DNA from 2 places in the Morganella sp. GD04133 genome. Region 2 is predicted to be linked to the other one. Evidence: predicted binding sites of a transcription regulator. Region 2 holds the regulator's gene; the other holds the start of a gene.
The links. Region 2 encodes LexA, which represses DNA repair genes until DNA is damaged. Its sites were predicted from a motif close to TNCTGTATGTACATACAGNA; they were not measured.
Positions count from the first base shown of each region.

Region 1: a site for LexA is predicted at 1,492-1,511, ahead of dinB (DNA polymerase IV). Genes of this name have one in related genera too.

Region 1 is NZ_JAODZS010000026.1:28,895-39,773, reverse strand. Features, by position in the region: gene pepD (beta-Ala-His dipeptidase) at 1-356, shown strand, start outside; gene dinB (DNA polymerase IV) at 413-1,468, opposite strand; gene N7387_RS13920 (glycerophosphodiester phosphodiesterase family protein) at 1,724-2,533, shown strand; gene N7387_RS13915 (hypothetical protein) at 2,854-3,627, shown strand; gene nqrM ((Na+)-NQR maturation NqrM) at 3,696-3,923, opposite strand; gene N7387_RS13905 (FAD:protein FMN transferase) at 3,942-4,979, opposite strand; gene nqrF (NADH:ubiquinone reductase (Na(+)-transporting) subunit F) at 5,055-6,281, opposite strand; gene nqrE (NADH:ubiquinone reductase (Na(+)-transporting) subunit E) at 6,297-6,893, opposite strand; gene N7387_RS13890 (NADH:ubiquinone reductase (Na(+)-transporting) subunit D) at 6,897-7,526, opposite strand; gene N7387_RS13885 (Na(+)-translocating NADH-quinone reductase subunit C) at 7,519-8,313, opposite strand; gene N7387_RS13880 (NADH:ubiquinone reductase (Na(+)-transporting) subunit B) at 8,306-9,544, opposite strand; gene N7387_RS13875 (Na(+)-translocating NADH-quinone reductase subunit A) at 9,547-10,879, opposite strand, start outside.
Region 2 is NZ_JAODZS010000049.1:9,576-20,454, forward strand. Features, by position in the region: gene lysC (lysine-sensitive aspartokinase 3) at 1-787, opposite strand, end outside; gene pgi (glucose-6-phosphate isomerase) at 1,070-2,716, shown strand; gene ubiC (chorismate lyase) at 2,881-3,381, shown strand; gene ubiA (4-hydroxybenzoate octaprenyltransferase) at 3,418-4,272, shown strand; gene plsB (glycerol-3-phosphate 1-O-acyltransferase PlsB) at 4,346-6,820, opposite strand; gene N7387_RS19105 (diacylglycerol kinase) at 6,958-7,329, shown strand; gene lexA (transcriptional repressor LexA) at 7,447-8,061, shown strand; gene zur (zinc uptake transcriptional repressor Zur) at 8,140-8,658, opposite strand; gene N7387_RS19120 (YbaK/EbsC family protein) at 8,835-9,305, shown strand; gene N7387_RS19125 (helix-turn-helix transcriptional regulator) at 9,341-9,691, opposite strand; gene N7387_RS19130 (helix-turn-helix transcriptional regulator) at 9,747-9,959, opposite strand; gene N7387_RS19135 (multidrug effflux MFS transporter) at 10,721-10,879, shown strand, end outside.

The DNA of each region.
Region 1 (10,879 bases), on a different contig from region 2:
AATCCGGCAAATCCTCTGTGGTCAGCATGCTGACCTCGCTGGCGGCACTGTCCGGCGCAGAGATTGTTGCCGAAGGCGGCTATCCGGGCTGGCAGCCGGATGCAGACTCTCCGGTCATGCATCTGGTCAGCGAAACCTATCAGCAGCTGTTTGATAAAACCCCGAACATCATGGTTATCCACGCCGGTCTCGAATGCGGTTTATTCAAAAAACCGTATCCGGAGATGGACATGGTCTCCATCGGGCCGACCATCACCGGTGCTCACTCGCCGGATGAACAAGTGCATATCAAGAGTGTCGGGCAGTACTGGCAGTTACTGACCGCTATCTTAAAAGCGATCCCTGAGAAAGCATAACAACGCCATTCAGTCCAGCGGCGGGATAACATTGTCCCGCCGTTTTTGCTTCCGCCTCAGAACCCGAGCAGCAACTGCCGCTCAAGCTGCGGATCGCGCAGTGTCACATGCAGCCCCACCAGCCGCACGCCGCGCCCTTCCCGGCGGCTCTCCCAGGCCAGTTCCGCCGTTTTCAGTAAATCCGCTTTATCCAGCACCTGATGGACATGTTCCTGTGTGGTCTGCTGAAAATCCGCAAACTTCAGTTTAATGCCCTGACGGGCGATCCGCAGATCCGGTGACACTTTTGCCAGACGGCGCTCCAGCTCCGGAAACAACTCATCAATAATCGTCTGACACTCATCCCACGAGGCAATATCTTCCGCCAGCGTCCGTTCGACGCCGACAGATTTTCGTTCCCTGTCCGGGCAAACCGGTCGTTCATCGGTACCGTGACTGCGCTGCCAGATGATCTGCCCGAACTTTCCGAACTGTTTCAGCAGCGAGATCTGATCATAATGCTGCACATCCCGGCAGGTCTCCAGCCCGAGATCGGCCAGACGTTTTGCCGTCACCTTTCCCACACCGGGAATTTTGCGCAGCGGCAGTGACAGCACAAAATCCGCCACCTGCTCCGGCGTGATAATGTACTGTCCGTCGGGTTTATTCAGATCAGACGCGATTTTGGCAAGGAATTTTACCGGAGCCACGCCGGCAGAGGCGGTCAGCCCCAGTTCGGAAAAAATGGTTTTGCGGATCGCTTCCGCTATCAGTGTGGCAGAGCCCCGGCACTGCGGACTGTCCGTCACATCAAGATACGCCTCATCCAGAGACAGCGGTTCAATCAGTGAGGTATAACGGGCAAAAATCGCATGCAGATGGCGGGAGGTGGTTTTATACAGCTCCATCCGCCCCGGGATCACTTTCAGATGCGGACACAGCTGCAGTGCTTTTGCCGTTGACATCGCACTGTGTACCCCGAAGCGCCGCGCCGGATAGTTAGCGGTCGCAATCACGCCGCGCCGGTCGGAACTGCCGCCGATTGCCAGCGGAATATCGCGCAGACGGGGATCGTCACGCATTTCAATCGCCGCATAAAAGCAATCCATATCAATATGAATGATTTTACGCATCCGCCTCTCCTGCTCACCAACAACACTGTTTAAATATACAGTTAAAATCACTGTAATTCAAATTGGTTAATCTGCTTATTATTCACCACGTCAATCAGTGGGCTGAAATTTGCAAGTTTGTCTTTTTTTTCTGTGATTACATCCGGTTGTCATGTTACTCCGCTACAACAGCATGATATCACACCTGCTCTCTTTCTTTTTGACGGACGGATTATGAAAAAAATACTTTCAGCCCTTTTCCTGAGTGGCATTGTTATGACAGCCCATGCAGCCCCGCAAATTATTGCCCACCGCGCCGCCACGGCGGATGCCCCTGAAAACACCCTGTACGCCATCGATAAGGCGCTGGATAACAAAGCAGATGCCATCTGGATCACCCTTCAGCTATCAAAAGATAACCAGGTCGTGTTATACCGCCCGTCTGATCTGAAATCCCTGACTGACAAATCGGGCCCGGTTTCCGGTTACAGCGCTGCGGAGCTGGCACAGACCGATGCAGCCCGGGATTATAATCAGAAACATAAAACCCACATCAAAGCCTCTGTTCCGGCACTGGATACCGTCCTGAGGCGTTATCCGGATACCTTTTTCTATCTCGATATCAAATCGCCGGATGCCTCACCGGCAGTTTTCGCACAACAGCTGGATGCAGTTCTGACCCGTCATAAAGCCAAAAACCGTGTCCGCGTCTATTCAACCGGGCAGGATTATCTGGCTACTCTGCCGTCATCAATCCCCGTATTTGAAAGCCGTAATACCACCCGTAATGCCCTGGCCGACAGCCTGCTCAGACACACCTGTGACCTGGCAGATAATCCGCAGCCGCGCTGGTATGGCTTTGAACTGCACCGCAACGTGGATGTGGTTGAAACCTTCACACTGGGTGAAGCCCGCTCTCCGGTTGTGCTGACCTGGGATAAAACCGCCATGGATTGTTTCCGCAAAAATAATAAAGACCGGGTTATTCTGTTCGGCATTAAAACACCCGCTGATTTACAGCTGGCAACAGAGCTGGGGGCAGATGGTGTAATGGTCGATTCCCTGCTCAATATGAAAATTAAATAATTAATCCGCGTGTTATTACGGGTAAATTTGCCGTGCTGAAAAATAAGAGTGAAACCGGATATATTGTCAATTTCACTCTTATTTACTGCCTTCCGCCTTTCCCTGCCAGCCTGCATAATATTTTATAACTTCAACAAATCTCATTAATTATAGTAATTTATTTATCAGGTCACTTTTGTTATAACTATAAGAAACATCCTGGAGACCATGCGGTGATAAGCAACCTGTTTTTCGATTTACATTCACCCCCAAAATCCTTCATTGTTTTTACAGGATTCTTTTTTCTGTTATTCAGCGTTTATTCTTATGCAGACTGCGATGTGTATTCAGATGAAACACGCAGCAGCAACTTTATTATTCTGGGTGCCGGTATGATTAACGGCCCGGTAAAATCTGTCATCACAACAGCGCATTCCCCGGACAACAAGAACAGCAATATTATAATTAACGGGCAATATGACCTGACGCCGTGTGGTGAACTCAGTTACTTTTCGCTGGAAATCACTGAGCACTACCCGGGGTTACAGAACCGGATGTATTCCGAAGGTAAGATGACGGAGCAGGGTTATAGCTTATTATTCACGTCACAACTGCATGGCAGCGGAAAAGCCCCTGTCACTCTGATTCATGCCCGCAGTCGCCTTTTCTATAATCATCAAAAACAAATCGTCCGTGCCGAATCCGAAAGCAACAGTGGCGGCAATACCCAAAAATCGCATATGGAAACCGATTTTTTTTATGAGAATGGTTTGATTACACACGCCGTATCAAAAGGTGATTCCGCAGACACCGGCGGCGAAATCCGTTACGACTGGCGTCAGGATCGGCAGATAAATGCAATTATATCGCGGAGTAACGGGCTTCCTCAGCTGAACTATGAATTTGCGTATAATGATGACCGTCAGGTTATCCGGCAGACACAGACACAACATACGCCGCTGGGCCGGGTAAAAACAATTTATACCTGTCAGCAGACAGATACTTACGGTAATTGTGAAAAAGCACTCTGGCAGAGTATCACTGAAGGGAATCAGGCCAATAATATTATTGTGATAAATACCGCTATTGTGACATCAGACTATCGTTATTACTGATTCCGTATTGTTATCCTGCCAATAATAAACAAAGGCGCGTTAATGCGCCTTTGTTATATCTTCCGAATCTATACAATCCGGTTTTTATTCAGTTTCTCTTCGCGGGCAGCTTCACGTGCCATCCGTTTTTTCCGGGCATCACACGGTTCAGGACAGTCGCAGACTTTCTCGACACCAATGCTGCTCAGCCCGCCGCAACTTCCCTGAATGCTCTTGCGCTTAATGATATAGCCGAGAGACATTCCCAGAAACGCGACCAGGAACAGGATAAAGGTTGCGATAAATACTTTTATCACCATATCAGCCACCTCCTTTTATTTTTGCTGCAAATAGGGCTTAAATGCCTCACTGTAGCGCTCTTCAAATCCCTTCTCTGTTTTGACAATCATAAAGACAGGGATATTTTGTGCATTCGCCACTTCAAGACCACGCTCCGGCCCAAGCACATTCAGCCCGGTAGAAAAGCCATCCGCACTCATGCAATTATCTGCAATAACGGTAATCGATACCAGATTGTGGTTAATCGGACGTGCTGTTTTCGGATCAATGGTATGTGAGTAGCGGACATTATTTTCTTCAAAATAATTCCGGTAATCCCCGGATGTCGCCACAGAGGCATTACCCGGCTCAATAATTTCCTGTGCAGACTGGCTCAGCCCCTGCGATGATGGTTTTTCAATCGCAATGCGCCACGGTTTGCCTTTGCCGTTAATGCCCTGAGTCCGGACTTCACCGCCCACATCCACCATATAGTTGCGGATATTCTGCGATTCCAGATAGTCCGCCACCGCATCCACCCCGTAGCCTTTGGCAATCGAGGACAGATCGACATACAGTTCCGGCACAGTCTTAATCAGATTATTGCCTTCAACCTTCAGTTTATCAATCCCGGTCCACTGACGGCGGGTTTCAATATCCTGCTCTGTCGGTACATGGGTCACCCGTCCTTCCGGACCAAATCCCCATAAATTCACCAGCGGGCCGACCGTGACATCCAGTGCGCCATCTGTCAGCTGATTAATACGGATAGCCTCACGAACTACTTTTGCCGTCGCGGCAGAGACCGGAAACGGTGTATTCACCTCACGACTCTGATTAAAACGGCTGAGTTCAGAATCCGGCCGGTAGGTGGACATCTGGTCATTGACCTCTTCCAGCACCACATCAATGCCTTTCTGCAGTGATTCCGCCGGAGGATCTTTCTGATCAGCAACATATTTTATCGCGTAATAGGTACCCATCGTTTTGCCGTTCAGGGTGACCTGCTGTGCTTCCGGTGTGTTATCACCGCACGCGCTCAGTAACAAGGTCAACAGTGCCAGCGGCAGAAAAGCCCGTTTTATTTTTACCATACACAATCCAGTCTGATTTCAGATCATCTGCGCCCACAGGTGTGGGCGCAGTTTCGTTATGACAGGGGGCGGAAATCAGCCGCCGAAGTCATCCAGCATAATATTTTCGTCTTCCACACCCAGATCTTTGAGCATCTTGATCACGGCGGCGTTCATCATCGGCGGCCCGCACATATAGAACTCACAATCTTCCGGTGCCGGGTGATTTTTCAGGTAATGCTCATAGAGAACATTATGAATAAACCCGGTGTATCCGTCCCAGTTATCTTCCGGCAGGGCATCAGACAACGCCACGTTCCAGGTGAAGTTTTCATTTTCAGCCTGAAGCTGGTCAAAATCTTCCTCATAGAACATTTCACGTTTTGAACGCGCACCATACCAGAAAGACATCTTGCGTTTGGAATGCAGACGCTTAAGCTGATCGAAGATATGCGAACGCATCGGTGCCATACCGGCACCACCACCGATAAAGATCATTTCCGCATCGGTATCTTTCGCAAAGAATTCCCCGAACGGCCCGGAAATTGTCACTTTATCACCCGGTTTCAGTGACCAGATGTAAGAGGACATAATCCCCGGAGGGGCATCCGGCACTCGCGGAGGCGGTGTGGCGATACGCACGTTCAGCATGATAATGCCGTGCTCTTCCGGATAGTTCGCCATGGAGTAAGCACGCACTGTCGGCTCTTTCACATCAGACACATAGCGGAACAGGTTAAACTTGTCCCAGTCCTCACGGTATTCCTGCGGCACATCAAACTCATCATAGCGGACCACATGCGGCGGACATTCAATCTGAATATAACCACCGGCACGGAACGGCACACTTTCACCGTCAGGGATTCTGAGTTTCAGCTCTTTAATGAACGTCGCTTTGTTATCATTGGAGATAACTTCGCACTCCCATTTTTTCACCCCGAAGATCTCTTCCGGCAACTCAATTTTCAGATCCTGTTTCACATTCACCTGGCATGCCAGACGGCAGCCTTCACGCGCTTCGCGTTTGTTAATGTGCGACACTTCTGTCGGCAGAATATCACCGCCGCCTTCTTTGATCTTCACACGGCACTGGCCGCAGGTTCCGCCACCACCGCAGGCTGAGGAGACAAAAATCCCCTGACCGGACAGTACATTCAGTAATTTGTCACCGGCCGGTGCGTCGAAGCTTTTCTCCGCATCGCCGTTGATTTCAATCTTAACGTCCCCTGTGTTCACCAGTTTTGATTTTGCGAACAAAATCAATGCGGTCAGCGCCAGAACAATCAGGGTAAACATTGCCACGCCTAAAATAACGATATCCATAATTGCGTTTCACCCTTATAACTGTACGCCGGAGAAGGACATAAAGCCCAGAGCCATCAGTCCGGTGGTCACGAATGTGATCCCCAGCCCTTTCAGGCCGGCCGGTACGTCAGAGTATTTCATCTTCTCGCGGATAGCGGCCATCAGCACAATCGCCAGCAGCCAGCCGATACCGGAAGCAAACCCGTAAACCACAGACTCCGTAAAGTTGTAGTCACGCTGCGCCATAAAGGACACACCACCGAAAATTGCACAGTTTACGGTGATTAACGGCAGGAAGATCCCCAACGCGTTATACAGTGCCGGAAAATAGCGATCCAGAATCATCTCCAGAATCTGTACCAGCGCCGCAATGACCCCGATAAAGGTAATGAAGTTGAGGAAGCTTAAATCCACCCCTTCCATCAGTGCGCCGTCGCGCAGCAGCAGGTTGTACACCAGGTTGTTTGCCGGAACCGAAATCCCCAGCACCACGGTAACCGCCACGCCGAGACCAAACGCCGTTTTGACGTTTTTCGACACCGCGAGGAACGTACACATCCCGAGGAAAAAGGCCAGCGCCATATTTTCAATAAACACTGCCCGCACAAAGAGACTGATATAATGTTCCATATCTTAATCCTCCTCGACTTGTGACGGTTTCAGGGTACGGATCCCCCAGATGAGCATGCCGATAATAAAGAATGCACTTGGTGCCAGCAGGAACAGGCCGTTCGGCAGATACCAGCCGCCGTTCTGCGCTGTTTCCAGCACGGTCACGCCAAAGAGTTTGCCGGAACCAATCAGTTCACGGAAAAAGCCCACCAGCAGCAGGATCACCCCGTAACCCAGGCCGTTACCGATACCGTCCATAAAGCTTTCAAGCGGCGGCGCTTTCATGGCATACGCTTCCGCACGTCCCATCACAATACAGTTGGTAATGATCAGACCGACGAATACAGAAAGCTGTTTGGAGATTCCGTAGGCATAGGCCCGCAAAATCTGGTCAACAAGAATAACCAGCGAGGCGATAATTGCCATCTGAACGATAATCCGCACACTACCCGGAATAAAATTACGGATCATCGAGATAAACATGCTGGAGAATGCCGTCACCAGCGTTACCGCGATGGTCATAACCAGAGCAGTTTCCAGTTTGGTGGTCACCGCCAGCGCCGAACACACACCCAGTACCTGGAGGGCAATCGGGTTGTTATCTAATAACGGTCCGAGAAGAACGCGTTTAATTTCTTTACTATCAGCCATGATTCAACGCTCCTTCGCGTACTGTTTTCAGGAACGGGCCAAAACCGTTGTCACCCAGCCAGAAATCAAACATATGCTGGATGCCGTTTGAGGTCAGTGTCGCACCGGACAAACCATCAATGCCGTACGGACTGTCAGTGGTGCCGCTGCGGACAATTTTGATGGCCGGCATACCGTCTTCATTAAACAGCTTTTTACCAATCCACTGTTTACGCCATTGCGGGTTATCCACCTCACCACCCAGCCCCGGGGTTTCACCGTGCTGATAGTAAGAGATCCCTTCGGAAGTGATACCGTCAACATCAATCGCGACAAAGGCATACATCACCGACCACAGACCGGAGCCGTAAACCGGCAGAACAATTTTACTGGTTTCACCCTGCTCATTCTGTACCAGATAGATTTCCGCGCTGTTGGCACGGCGGCGGATTTTCGCCAGATCTTCTTCCGGTGACAGGGCAATACTGGTCTCATCACTGCGCAGTTCATCATTGAGATCGTATTTGCCGGTGCTGTCCGTCATCTGACCGGTTTTTAAATCCACCATTTTTGCTCTGATGAATTTTTTATAGACTGCATCGATTTCGTCCGCCGTCATGGATGGCGTCAGTAACCCGGCCACATCCAGAATGTTACGCTGCTTATCCAGCAGAATCTGTGCCTGCTGCGTGGACTTCAGCCCCACAGCAGAACCAGCCACGACTATCGAACACACAAGGCAAAGGACGAAGACAACGATAAACGTTCTTGCGACACTGTCCTTGTTTTTCGTTTTTTCATTAGCCACGTGCTTTTCTCCGTTTAATGTTTGCCTGAACCACCAGATAATCAAATAACGGGGCGAATAAGTTGGCGAACAGGATAGCCAGCATCATCCCTTCCGGATATGCCGGGTTTGCCACACGGATCAGGACACACATCACCCCGATCAGGATCCCGTAAGCCCATTTCCCTTTATCGGTAAATGAAGCTGATACCGGGTCCGTTGCCATGAAAATCATACCGAAGGCAAAACCGCCCAGGACCAGATGCCAGTACCACGGCATAGCAAACAGCGGATTGGTGTCAGAACCAATCATATTAAAGACGGCGGACATCGCGATCATCCCGACCATCACACCGGCCACAATACGCAGAGAGGCGATACGGGCAAACAGAATGACGGCACCGCCGATCAGAATCATCAGCGTGGAGACTTCACCAATCGAGCCAGGGATGTTACCGATAAAGGCATCCATCCAGGAGATCGGCTGATTGGTTATGGTATTAACCAGCTGATGCTCACCACCGACCGCCCACTGCGACAGCGGCGTTGCGCCGGAGAAGCCGTCAGCGGCAGTCCAGACCGTGTCACCGGAAATCTGAGCCGGATAAGCAAAGAACAGGAAAGCACGACCGGCCAGCGCCGGGTTCAGGAAGTTGCGTCCTGTACCGCCGAAGATTTCCTTCGCGACCACCACACCGAAGGTGACAGCCAGCGCAGCCTGCCATAACGGCAGCGTCGGCGGCACAATCAGTGCCAGCAGAATGGAGGTAATAAAGAAGCCTTCGTTGATTTCATGCCCGCGGATCATCGCAAACAGGACTTCCCAGAAGCCGCCGACGATAAAAATCACCGCATAAATCGGCAGGAAATAGACGGCACCGAACAGCATTTTACTGACCCAGCCCGCATCCTGTGTGAAGGAGACCCCGATAAGCTCCGCCAGACGATAATGCCAGTCACCGGCAATCACCTGCTGAAGCTCCGCACCGCTGTACATATCCAGCAGTACCGGTATTGCCTGGTTACCAACGTTATACATCCCCCAGAACATGGCCGGGAAAACGGATAACCAGACCAGGATCATCAGACGTTTAAGGTCGATGGAGTCACGGACATGCGAACGCCCGCGGGTAACTGTCCCCGGGGTATAGAAGATGGTGGCGGCTGCTTCATACAGTGCATACCATTTCTGTAATTTGCCGCCCGGTTCAAAATGCGGCTCAATTTTTTCGAGAAATTTTTTCAGACCCATGATTATCCTTCCTGCTCAATCCTGGTCAGTACGTCACGCAGCACCGGGCCGTACTCATATTTACTCTGACAGACATAGGTACACAGCCCCAGATCTTCCTCATCCAGCTCCAGCGCACCCAGTGCCTGGGCACTGTCAGTATCACCCGCCAGCAGATCGCGCAGGAAATGTGTCGCCATAATGTCGAGCGGCATCACACGTTCATAACTGCCGATCGGCACCATGGAACGTTCGCCGCCATTCATTGATGTAGTAAATGAAAACAGTTTCTTCTTAAAGAAATGACCCAGTGTGGTGCGGGTAACCGTGTATTTGTCTGTGCCCGGCATAATCCAGCCGAACAGCTCTTTCTCACGGCCTTCTTCCAGAACGGAGACCTGATTGGTAAAACGGCCCAGATAGTGATGAGCATCATCACTGGCCACGCCCCACAGGACAGAACCGGAAATAATACGGTTTTCACCGGCCTTCAGCTGCCCTTCGGTCAGTTCATACAGATCTGCGCCGAGGCGGGTTTTCAGCAGGCGCGGGTTCTCCACCTGCGGACCACCGAGCGCCACAATACGGTCGGTATATAAAAAGCCGGTCGTGAACAGTTTACCGATGGCGATGACATCCTGGTAATTCAGTGACCAGACGGTTTTCGTTGCACTGACCGGTTCCAGGAAATGGATGTGCGTACCGGCAAGGCCTGCCGGATGCGGCCCGGTAAATTGTGTGTAACTGACACGATTGTTATCGGTAACTTTTGCGAAGTCATCTGTGCCGTGGCAGACATGAATCTTCCCTTCCGTCAGGCAGCTCAATACCTGTAAGCCGTCATCAAACGACGCCTGTTCCTGACGGATAATCACCTGCGGATCAGCGGACAGCGGATTGGTGTCCATAGCAGTGACAAAAATAGCGGCAGGCACGGAACCTAATTTCGGGGTATGACTGAACGGACGTGTCCGCAGCGCGGTCCACAATCCGGAGGCCACCAGGTTTTTCTCTGCCTGTTCACGGGTCAGTGACGACAGATCCCGGCGGTCATAACTGTCAAACGTTAATTGCTCGTCTCCCTGTATCTCAATCACCACAGATTGTAATACACGACGCTCACCACGATTGATGGCTTTTACCACTCCGCAGGCGGGGCTGGTAAAAATCACACCGGGGTTCTTTTTATCTTCAAAAAGAGCCTGTCCTTTCTTTACTGATTCACCTTCCTGAACCAGCATCGACGGACGCATCCCGATGTATTCCTCACCCAGCAGCGCTGCGTGGCGGACTGAAGGGCCATCTTCTGTGACTTGAGCAGGTGCTCCTGCGATCGGCAGGTCGAGTCCTTTTTTA
Region 2 (10,879 bases):
CCCCGAAGTTTGCCATTTCTGCCGCTTCATCAAAGGTAATATGATCAATCGGATAGGCATCCGGCACAATGCGCGGGTCTGTGGTGTAGATCCCCGGCACATCTGTCCAGATATCGACACGCTGACAGCCGAGTGCCTCCGCCAGCAATGCCGCCGTGTAATCACTGCCGCCGCGTCCGAGTGTGGTGGTGCGTCCTGCGGCTTCGCGGCCGATAAATCCCTGGGTGATCACCGTACCCTGTGACAGACGCGGGGCAAGCAGCTGATCACAGCGCGTGCGCAGCACCACGGTATCCGGCTCTGCCCGGCCGAAACTGTCATCTGTCTGCATGACCTCACGGACATCAAACCATTGCGCCTGTGCTCCCTGTTCCCGCAGTACTTCGGTAAACAGCAGCGTCGACATAATCTCACCATGACTGACAATTTCATCCACCAGGGCGCTGGAGGTTGCCAGTGCTGCGGCATCCGACAAGGTGGTGATATTGCCCAGCAGACGGTCAATCTCATTGTGTACCGCTGCGTTTTCCGGCAGACGGGACAGAATTTCATATTGTGTGTCACGAATCTGTTTCAGACATTTTTCACGTTGTGCGCGCGGGCATCCCTGAGCTAATTCGATTAATGCATTGGTGATCCCGGCGGAGGCGGATAACACCACCAGTGCCACACCGGGGGTTTGCAGCACAACCCCGGCACTTTTCTGCATGGCGTCGTAATTTGCCACACTGGTACCACCGAATTTTGCAATAACCTGCTGAGCAGGCGCGGAAGATGCTGACGCCATAATGAATTCCTTATCCCGTAAAGTGAAAAATGTGAGCTGTGTTACACTGATAGAATTATAGGGATTGCCGGAATGAGTCAATATTGATTAACGGATAATCAATATCTTTCATAATGACAGGCAAATTATCGTTTTTTGCGATATTCCGCTCCGGTGCTGGTTTTGTTTCGGTTTTTTGAGCAATATCACGGAATGACAGATGCATAACACCTTTATCGTCAGGACAGAGTACACTTTGTTGACACGATTCAGTTTTGGTTTTCAATGAAAAAGAGAGCTGCAATGAAAAATATTAACCCCACTGATACTGCGGCCTGGAAGGCGCTGGAACAGCATTACAACACAATGAAGACTGTGCATCTCCGTGACTTATTTGCGCAGGATAACGACCGGTTCAGCCGTTTTTCTGCCACGTTCGGTGAAGACATGCTGGTGGATTATTCCAAGAACCGTATCACACAGGAAACCCTCGATAAGCTGCTGGCACTGGCGGAAGAGTGTGATGTGCGTGGGGCTGTCCGCAGTATGTTTTCCGGTGAGAAGATCAACCGGACAGAAAACCGTGCTGTTCTGCACACCGCGCTGCGCCATCGTGATAACACGCCGGTGATGACTGACGGGCAGGATGTGATGCCTGAGGTTCGTGCGGTACTGGAAAAAATGCGTGTGTTCAGTGAGCGGATCATCAGCGGGGAGTGGAAAGGTTATACCGGCAAGCCGATTACCGATGTGGTGAATATCGGTATCGGCGGCTCTGATCTCGGCCCTTATATGGTGACAGAAGCACTGCGCCCGTATAAAAATCATCTGGGCATGCATTTTGTCTCTAATGTTGACGGCACCCATATCGCTGAAACCCTGAAAGAGCTGAATCCGGAAACCACACTGTTTCTGATCGCCTCCAAAACCTTTACCACCCAGGAAACCATGACCAACGCTCACTCCGCACGTGACTGGTTCCTGGCTGCCGCTGAAGACCCGGCGCAGGTGGCGAAACATTTTGCGGCGCTGTCCACCAATGCGGATGCGGTAGCTGAGTTTGGTATTGATACCGCCAATATGTTTGAGTTCTGGGACTGGGTCGGCGGACGTTATTCCCTGTGGTCAGCCATTGGCTTGTCTATTGTGCTCTCTGTCGGTTATGACAACTTCACGCAGTTGCTTGATGGTGCGTATGCCATGGATAAGCATTTCACCGAAACTGAATTCTCACAGAATATCCCGGTGCTGCTGGCGCTGATTGGTCTGTGGTATAACAATTTCTTCGGTGCGGAAACCGAGGCGATTCTGCCGTATGATCAGTATATGCACCGCTTTGCAGCCTATTTCCAGCAGGGGAATATGGAGTCCAACGGGAAATATGTGGATCGTAACGGTAAGGTGGTTTCTCATCAGACCGGGCCGGTTATCTGGGGCGAGCCGGGCACCAACGGGCAGCATGCGTTTTATCAGCTGATCCATCAGGGCACCAAACTGATCCCGTGTGATTTTATCGCACCGGCACAAAGCCATAATCCGCTGGGAGATCACCACAGCAAACTGCTGTCGAATTTCTTCGCCCAGACCGAAGCACTGGCCTTTGGTAAAACCCGCGAACAGGTGGATGCGGAATTTGCCGCACAGGGCAAAAATCCGGCAGAAATGGATTATGTCGCACCGTTTAAAGTTTTTGAGGGTAACCGTCCGACGAACTCCATCCTGCTGAAATCCATTACTCCGTTCAGCCTCGGGGCACTGATTGCGATGTATGAGCATAAGATTTTTGTTCAGGGCGTGATTATGAATATCTATACGTTTGATCAGTGGGGCGTCGAACTGGGCAAACAGCTGGCAAACCGGATTCTGCCGGAACTGGAGGATGACAAGCCGGTTGAAAGCCACGACAGCTCAACCAACGGCCTGATTAACCGGTTTAAAAACTGGCGTTAGTGCTGATTTCGCTTTAACCGCGCATTTTATAAACAAAGCCGCCCTGCATTGCGCAGCGCGGCTTTATTTTTAGCAAAAAATTTTCAGTAACGCGCTCATTTCCTGCCGGGTTTTGTTAAAGTGTATCAGAACGCCTATTATGCTCCTGATAACCGGATATATTCATGACACAAACAGTGATAACACCGCCTATCCGCTGGTTTGATAATGCGGAAACGATCCCTGCCGGGGTGCTGGACTGGTTATCAGAATTAGGGTCAATGACGCGGCGCTTTGAACAGCATTGCAATGAAGTGACGGTAAAACCGTATTGTGAAAAATATATCTCCCGTGAAGCGCTGACTGAAGAAGAGCAGATGCATCTGCCCGGCAGTAGCCGCTACTGGTTACGGGAGGTGGTGTTATATGGTGACGGGGTTCCCTGGCTTACCGGCCGGACAGTGGTGCCGGAGGAGACGCTGACAGGGGAAGAGCAGCAGTTACTGAAAATGGGAAATGTGCCACTCGGGCGCTATCTCTTTACCAGCGGTTGTCTGACGCGGGATTATATCCGCTTCGGGCTGTCAGAAACGCACTGGGCCCGCTGTTCGCGGCTGTGCCTGGCGGGTAAACCACTGCTGCTGACTGAAGTTTTTCTGCCGGCCTCTCCGGCATACCCCGCATAAGTGAATATCTCGGAGAAGAATAACGTGGAACGAAGCATGGTACGCAGCAAGTGGCAGGCATACAGCCGTCTGATGCGGACAGACCGCCCGATTGGCTCACTGTTACTGCTCTGGCCGACCTACTGGGCGTTATGGATAGCGGCCCGGGGCGTCCCGGACTGGCATATTCTGATTATCTTTACCATTGGTGTGTTCAGTATGCGCGCCGCCGGGTGTGTGATTAATGATTTTGCTGACCGGAAATTTGACGGCTCGGTGGAGCGCACCAAGAACCGCCCGCTGCCGCGCGGTGATGTCACGGAAAAAGAAGCCAAAATTCTGTTTGCGGTACTGGTGCTGGTATCATTCGGGCTGGTGCTGACGCTCAATACCATGACCATCTGGCTGTCAGTCGCCGGGCTGGCGCTGGCCTGGGTGTATCCGTTTGTGAAGCGGGTCAGCCATCTGCCGCAGGTGGTGCTTGGCGCGGCCTTCGGCTGGTCGATTCCGATGGCATTTGCGGCGGTCAGTGAATCGCTGCCGGCAGAGTGCTGGCTGCTGTTTGCGGTCAATATTGTCTGGTCTGTGGTGTATGACACTCAGTACGCGATGGTGGATCGCAACGACGACCTGAAAATCGGCGTGAAATCCACGGCTATCCTGTTCGGGCGCTTTGATAAGATGATTATCGGCATATTGCAGCTGGTGATGATTCTGATGCTGTTATTGATAGGGTTGATGGTTAATCTGTCCGGTATCTTCTACTGGTCCCTGCTGCTGGCCGGCGCGTTATTTGTCTATCAGCAGCGCCTGATGGCTGACCGCGAACGCGACCCGTGTTTTCAGGCCTTTATGAATAATAACTATGTCGGGTTTATTCTGTTTCTCGGCATGCTGGTCAGTTATCTGTAAATCCGGATAACCGGCAATAAAAAAGGAGACCGGTCACCCGGTCTCCTTTTTTTGTCCTCAGTACTGACCGCTGTCAGTCAGCCGGATTACTGTCATCACTTTCCGCCGGTATGGATTCTTCCGGCTCCAGGCTGACACTTTCGATAGTCAGGCGGATTTCCGGGGACATCAGTTCTGCCAGCACGTTGTAGAACTCACCGGCATTAGCCTCAATCACATCATCATTGTCATTGATATAGCCTTCTTCACGCAGCGTGCCGACCAGCGTGGCAAACACGGCTTTGTCGAAGAATTCCGGTGCGTTGATGCCGTGCAGAACCGACAGACGCTGTGCCAGCATCCGGCTCTCTTTTTCCAGTGCGGAACGGCTGATTTCCGGGGTGGCATTCAGCAGCGACAGGGTGATCGCATAACGCTGTAATGTCTCGCGGATCCCGGCAGCCAGCAGTTGTAACGGACGGATACGGGCCGGGTTAATCACCAGCATATTATCATCACGGCGGCAGATTAATTGCTGGCGGCACAGTTCATCAATGATGGTATCGAGGATCGCCGGCAGCTCTTCCTGACTGTAACGCATAAACAGCTCGGCTTTCAGCAGCGGATAGATCATCCCGACATGTTCACGCAGCGTATCGGTACTGACACGGCGGTGATGGATCAGGATACTGGTCACCAGAGACGGCAGTACCAGCATATGCAGAATGTTATTCCGGTAGTAGGTCATCAGTACCGCATTCTCACGCGGCAGAATGATGATATCCCCGAGGCTGTCTTTTTCAACCTCGAACTTATTCATCTGCAGAGCATGTTCCAGCAGTTCTTCCGCACTTTTCGCCGGGGTGGTGCTGTCCGGAGAGTACGGCACATTGCGCAGCAGCTGGAGATAGCAGTCGAGCTGTTCGATCAGCTGTTCGCGGGTCAGCGCGCGCTGGCGGGAAGCCAGCAGAGCCGTGGTACACAGGTTGATAGCGTTGGCGGCAGCAGCATTATTGATGCTCACCATGATGTTATCAGCCAGAGAGGTGGCGGTCGGTGTCAGCCAGGACGGACGCTGCGGCTCGACCGGGTCGATTGCGTCACGCCATTCCGGCACCTGTTTTGTCAGGTATTGTGACAACGGGATCGGCTGTCCGAAGTTCACATAGCCCTGACCGAGGTTACGCAGTTTGCGCAGGCCGCGCACCATCTGGATAAAACCTTCTTTCTGTTTGGTGGCACCGCGCAGTTCTTTGGCGTATGTGCCTACTTCCATCACATGCTCATACCCGATATAGACTGGCACCAGGGTGATAGGCCGTGAGTCTCCGCGCAGCATGGCCTGAAGCGTCATCGACAGTGTGCCGGTTTTCGGCTCCAGCAGACGCCCGGTACGGGAACGACCGCCCTCGACAAAGTATTCGATGGAATAACCGCGGGAGAACAGTTCACTCAGATATTCACGGAAAACCGTGGAGTAGAGTTTATTGCCCTTGAAGCTGCGGCGGATAAAGAACGCACCGAGGCGGCGGAAAATCGGCCCCGCCGGCCAGAAGTTGAGGTTAATCCCGGCCGCGATATGCGGCGGCACCAGCCCCTGATGATAGAGCACATAGGAGAGCAGCAGATAATCCATGTGGCTGCGGTGGCAGGGAACATACACTATCTCGTGACCGTCCTGTGCCAGCTGGCGCACCCGTTCCGCATTATGGACATTCAGCCCCTGATACAGGCGGTTCCACGTCCAGCCGAGGACACGATCAGCCACGCGCAGGGCGTCATAGGTGAAGTTAGCAGCCACTTCGTTCATCATGGAAACCGCATTTTGCCGCGCTTTTTCAATGGTGATTTTTTTGGCCTTCGCTTCATCCTCAACGGCTTTTTCAATCGCTTTGGACTTCAGCAGCTTATTGAACAGCTCCTGACGCACCGGCAGCTTCGGACCGATAGCGGCCAGACGCTGACGGGAGAAGTGAATACGGGCGACACGGGCCAGTTTATTGGCGATAATAGTGTCGGTGCCGTGTTCAGAAGCCATTGCGCCCATCGACACCGGCTGTGAGAAGCGGACAAAACTGTCGCGTCCCAGCCAGAGTACGGCGAAAAATTTCTGGATCCCGTTTAACAGACGCAGATGCGGCACACCGTGGTGCCCTTCGCGGCCCGGTGAACGACCAAACATCACAGAGACCGGCAGCATCTGAATATCCAGTGCCGGATTATTACGGTGCAGATCCAGATAGGCGTGGAAAATATGGACGGAATCTTTACGCGGATTCAGGGAGTAATAACGGAATACACGCGGGCCGTCATCAATAAAGACATAGCCCGGTAATGTGGTATTACCGATAACATTATCTTCCAGCGGATCCGGCATGCCCTGTGCAAGACACTGACGACGCAGTGTCAGCAGGTCCGCCTTAGAGTGATAAGGAAGAACATAGAGTGTCGGACGTTGTGTATCCAGCCCCAGCTCACTGACCGGATCCGTCGGGATCGGCTTGCTTTTTACCAATAGTTTTAAAGGTAAATTCAATACGTTATAGTATATTTTACGCCAAAGTGACATAAATGTATGAAGCCTCTTGTTGACAATTCGCGTTCAGCATACCAGAAAGGCGGAGCCAGATCTGTGTTGCGGCAGCAATAAAATCGCGGAAAACGGCAACGCTCAGTCAGGTAATCACATTACTAACAGTGACAGAAATGAAGAAAAATACCGGATTTAAACGATTAATTAAAGCGGCAGGCTATTCAAAAAAAGGACTTATTGCGGCATGGAAAAATGAAGCCGCTATCCGTCAGGAATTGCTGACGCTGATCCCGGCCATTATTATCGCCTTTGTTTTCTCATTTACCGCTGTTGAGCGGGTGCTGCTGATTGGTTCGGTGGTGCTGGTGGTGGTGATTGAGCTTATCAACAGTGCGATTGAGGCGGTGGTTGATCGTATCGGCACGGAGTACCACGAGCTGTCCGGCCGCGCTAAAGATATGGGGTCCGCTGCCGTGTTTATCGCCACATTACTGGGGCTGTTTGTCTGGATTATGCTGTTTATCAGCTGGTTCCAGCGTCTTTAACAGCTGCTTTTTTGTGAAACCTGCGGCGCAACACGTATTTTCCTCATGTTATGGTTCCCAATCCCGGAATACCTGTATATACTCACAGTCTGACTGTATAAACAAACAGGGGGCGAAATGAAAGCACTGACGGCACGGCAGCAACAGGTCTATGACCTTGTTCGTGACCATATTTCGCAGACGGGCATGCCACCGACGCGTGCAGAAATTGCGGCACGCCTGGGTTTTCGCTCTCCGAATGCGGCGGAAGAGCACCTGAAAGCCCTGGCGCGTAAAGGCGTCATTGAGATTGTCTCCGGGGCGTCCCGGGGGATCCGTCTGCTTCTGGAAGAAGAAGAGGATGAAGGTTTACCATTAATCGGCCGTGTGGCGGCGGGTGAGCCTTTATTAGCGCAGGAACATATCGAAAGCCGTTATCAGATTGACCCGATGCTGTTTAAACCGAGTGCAGATTTCCTGCTGCGGGTAAACGGTATGTCAATGAAAGATATCGGCATTATGGACGGTGATTTACTTGCGGTGCATAAAACCCAGGACGTGCATAACGGCCAGGTAGTGGTTGCCCGTATCGAAGATGAAGTGACGGTCAAACGGTTTAAGAAAGTGGGCAGCAAGATTGAGCTGCACGCTGAAAACGAAGAATTCAGCCCGATCGTGGTGGATTTACGGGAACAGAACTTTACTGTCGAAGGTCTGGCAGTGGGTGTGATCCGTAACAACGACTGGCACTGATTTCCCGGACAGCCGCCTGAAAGGGTATCCGCTTAAAAACCACAGTACACCGGAGACGGACACTGTGGTTTTTGTTTTTCAGCGCCCGCGTTTACGCGGCTCATCATGCTCATGGTCATGCCGGCATTTATCTCTGCGGGTACAGGATTCAATATCATAACAAGGGCGGCAGTATCCGTGTGCCTCAATCACACTGTGGCGGATATGAAACTGCGCGGCATCCGCCAGCTGACTGATTTGTGAATCAATTGCCTCACCATCCCGCTCTGTCACACTGTTGCAGCGATCGCAGATAAACAGCACCGACGTATGGCTGGGTTTATCAAAATGCGGGCACATCACAAAGCTGTTGGTGGATTCAATTTTGTGGATAAATCCTTGCTCCAGCAGGAATTCCAGGCCGCGGTAGATGGTCGGCGGTTTTGCCTGCGGCTCGGTTTCACGAAGCAGATCCAGCAGCTCATAGGCACTGATGGCACCGGGCTGATCGGCGATCAGTTGCAGTATCGATTTTCGCTGAGACGTCATGCGTACACTGCGGGACAGACACAGTGCTTCTGCTTTTTTTAATAAAGTCTGAATATCAACAGGTTGCATGACATCACCTTCCGTTAATCAATAAATATATGAACAGCTCACTCTAGCATGAATTCCGGCAGAATAACCGGTATCCGTGCTATTTTGTCAAAAAAGGGCTGCCAATTCAGGGCAAATTATGGTGAGCTGTCAGGGCAAACACATAAAAAGCACATGATAATAAAATGGAGTCCTGAATGAGTATCGAAACGGTTCGTGCCTGGTTCGGCACGCATGCCCCGGATGTCACGATTATTGAAACCACACAGCCGACCGCCACGGTCAGCCAGGCCGCAGATGTTCATGGCGTCCGCCCCGGCCAAATCTGCAAAACACTTTCCTTTAAGCTGACAGATGACAGTGCAATCCTGATTGTGATGGCGGGGGATGCCCGGCTGGATAATAAAAAATTCAAAACACAGTTCGGTTGCAAAGCCAAAATGCTGAATGCAGAGGAAGTGGTGCAGTTTACCGGTCATCCGGTCGGGGGAGTCTGTCCGTTCGGGCTGCCGGTACCGCTGGCTGTTTATGCGGATCATTCGCTCCGGGAATATGACACTGTATTACCGGCGGCGGGGTCAGCCAATTCCGCTGTCCGGCTGACACCTGTACGACTGGCGGAACTGACAAACGCACAGTGGCTGGATGTTACCACCCAGCCGGTATAAACCAGACAGCACCACAACCGCGGTGCTGTATCACGTCAGTATTCCGGCAGGCGGGTATCCGGTTCCGTATTGACGCCGGCATCGGTGCTGCCGGTGAACATATTGTCATCAGGAAGATGATGACGGGTAAAAAAAAGCAGGCTGTCTTCAATAAAATAGTAGGGAGAGACACTGAAGACCTGGGATATTCTCAGAATGATTTCCAGGGAAATTTTTGTGCTGCCGATTTCATAGCGGGAGATTTGCTGTTGTGATACGCCGATCAAATCGCCCAGTTCTGTCGATGTGACGCCGGTGATCCTGCGCATTTTGCGGATTTGTCCGCCGATGATCTTATACATCTCGTTAATGCTGGTATTCAGGTTATTATCTGTTTTATTGCTCATTATCTTCTGTCAGTCTGGTTAAACAATAACATATTAATGTTTGTCAAATTAAAACTTATTCTTCAGCACAACCCATTTCATCAAAAAAATAATTAACATTAATATTCAGGATGTTTGCGAGCATTAATAATTTATCCAGAGGAATTAAGCTCGCTCCCGTTTCGTAACGGGATAACTGCTGTTGTGAGATATTAATTTTTATTGAAAGCTCTTTGCCTGTCAGACAATTTTTCAGACGCTGACATTTTATTCTGCCGCCAATAAACATTGCCAACTCATATTTATCATATATTGTCATAAATTATGAAGATAAACGGTTGTCATATAATAATATAAAAATTTAACTTGGCGTATTTGTTTCCTCAAATGGTTTCTTTAAAAAGTATAATCGATACCCTTTTAATATGTAATAGATACAAAAAATCAACAAACGGGAAACAATAAAGGTGGAAATATTACGTATCAACACTATAACCTCAGCGATTTCATATTGTTACAAAAGATATCCGGTTTTTAACATCTTACACGAATGAAGAGTAAGCGGAATATTCTGATATTTAGTGGTGATTATACCTAATATAAAGATATTGATGCTGATTTTAAGTTTAAAATGGGTAATTTGACTACGGTCTCCCGCTTTACTGAAATCGCAGATAAGCAGTCAGTGTGATTATTGTCCCGCATTATGGGGACAGGTAGTTTGTTAAATTTCAGGATGGTGTTATGAGAAAACAAGAAGGCTAAAATATCCCAATGTTTCCGTAAAATACATAAATTATGATAGTAGTATATGTCAGGACTTGAATCGATGTGTATTGTTTTTCTTACTTACAAAATAAGTAGTATTGGTGGCTATTCACACCGCCATTAAATAATAAAATTCCGGGTGATGATAATTTCATTATATAATGAAATATACAGTGTTATTTTTTCTTTTAATTCACAGTGTTAGTTGTAATTGATGGTTGTAAAAAATAATAATTGCGTGTATTTTCTGCTGTCATCAGGTGCTGAGTGAAATTTAACGGTATGCGGAATTTATTGCTTTTATTGTTAGTCATTGTGTTATTAGGGCCATTAGGTATTGATCTTTATTTACCGGCTATTCCGGCAATTGCAAAAGGCCTGGGCAGCAGTGAGTCGTTGATTCAGTCAACTATCTCGTTGTTTATTCTTGTATTAGGTGCG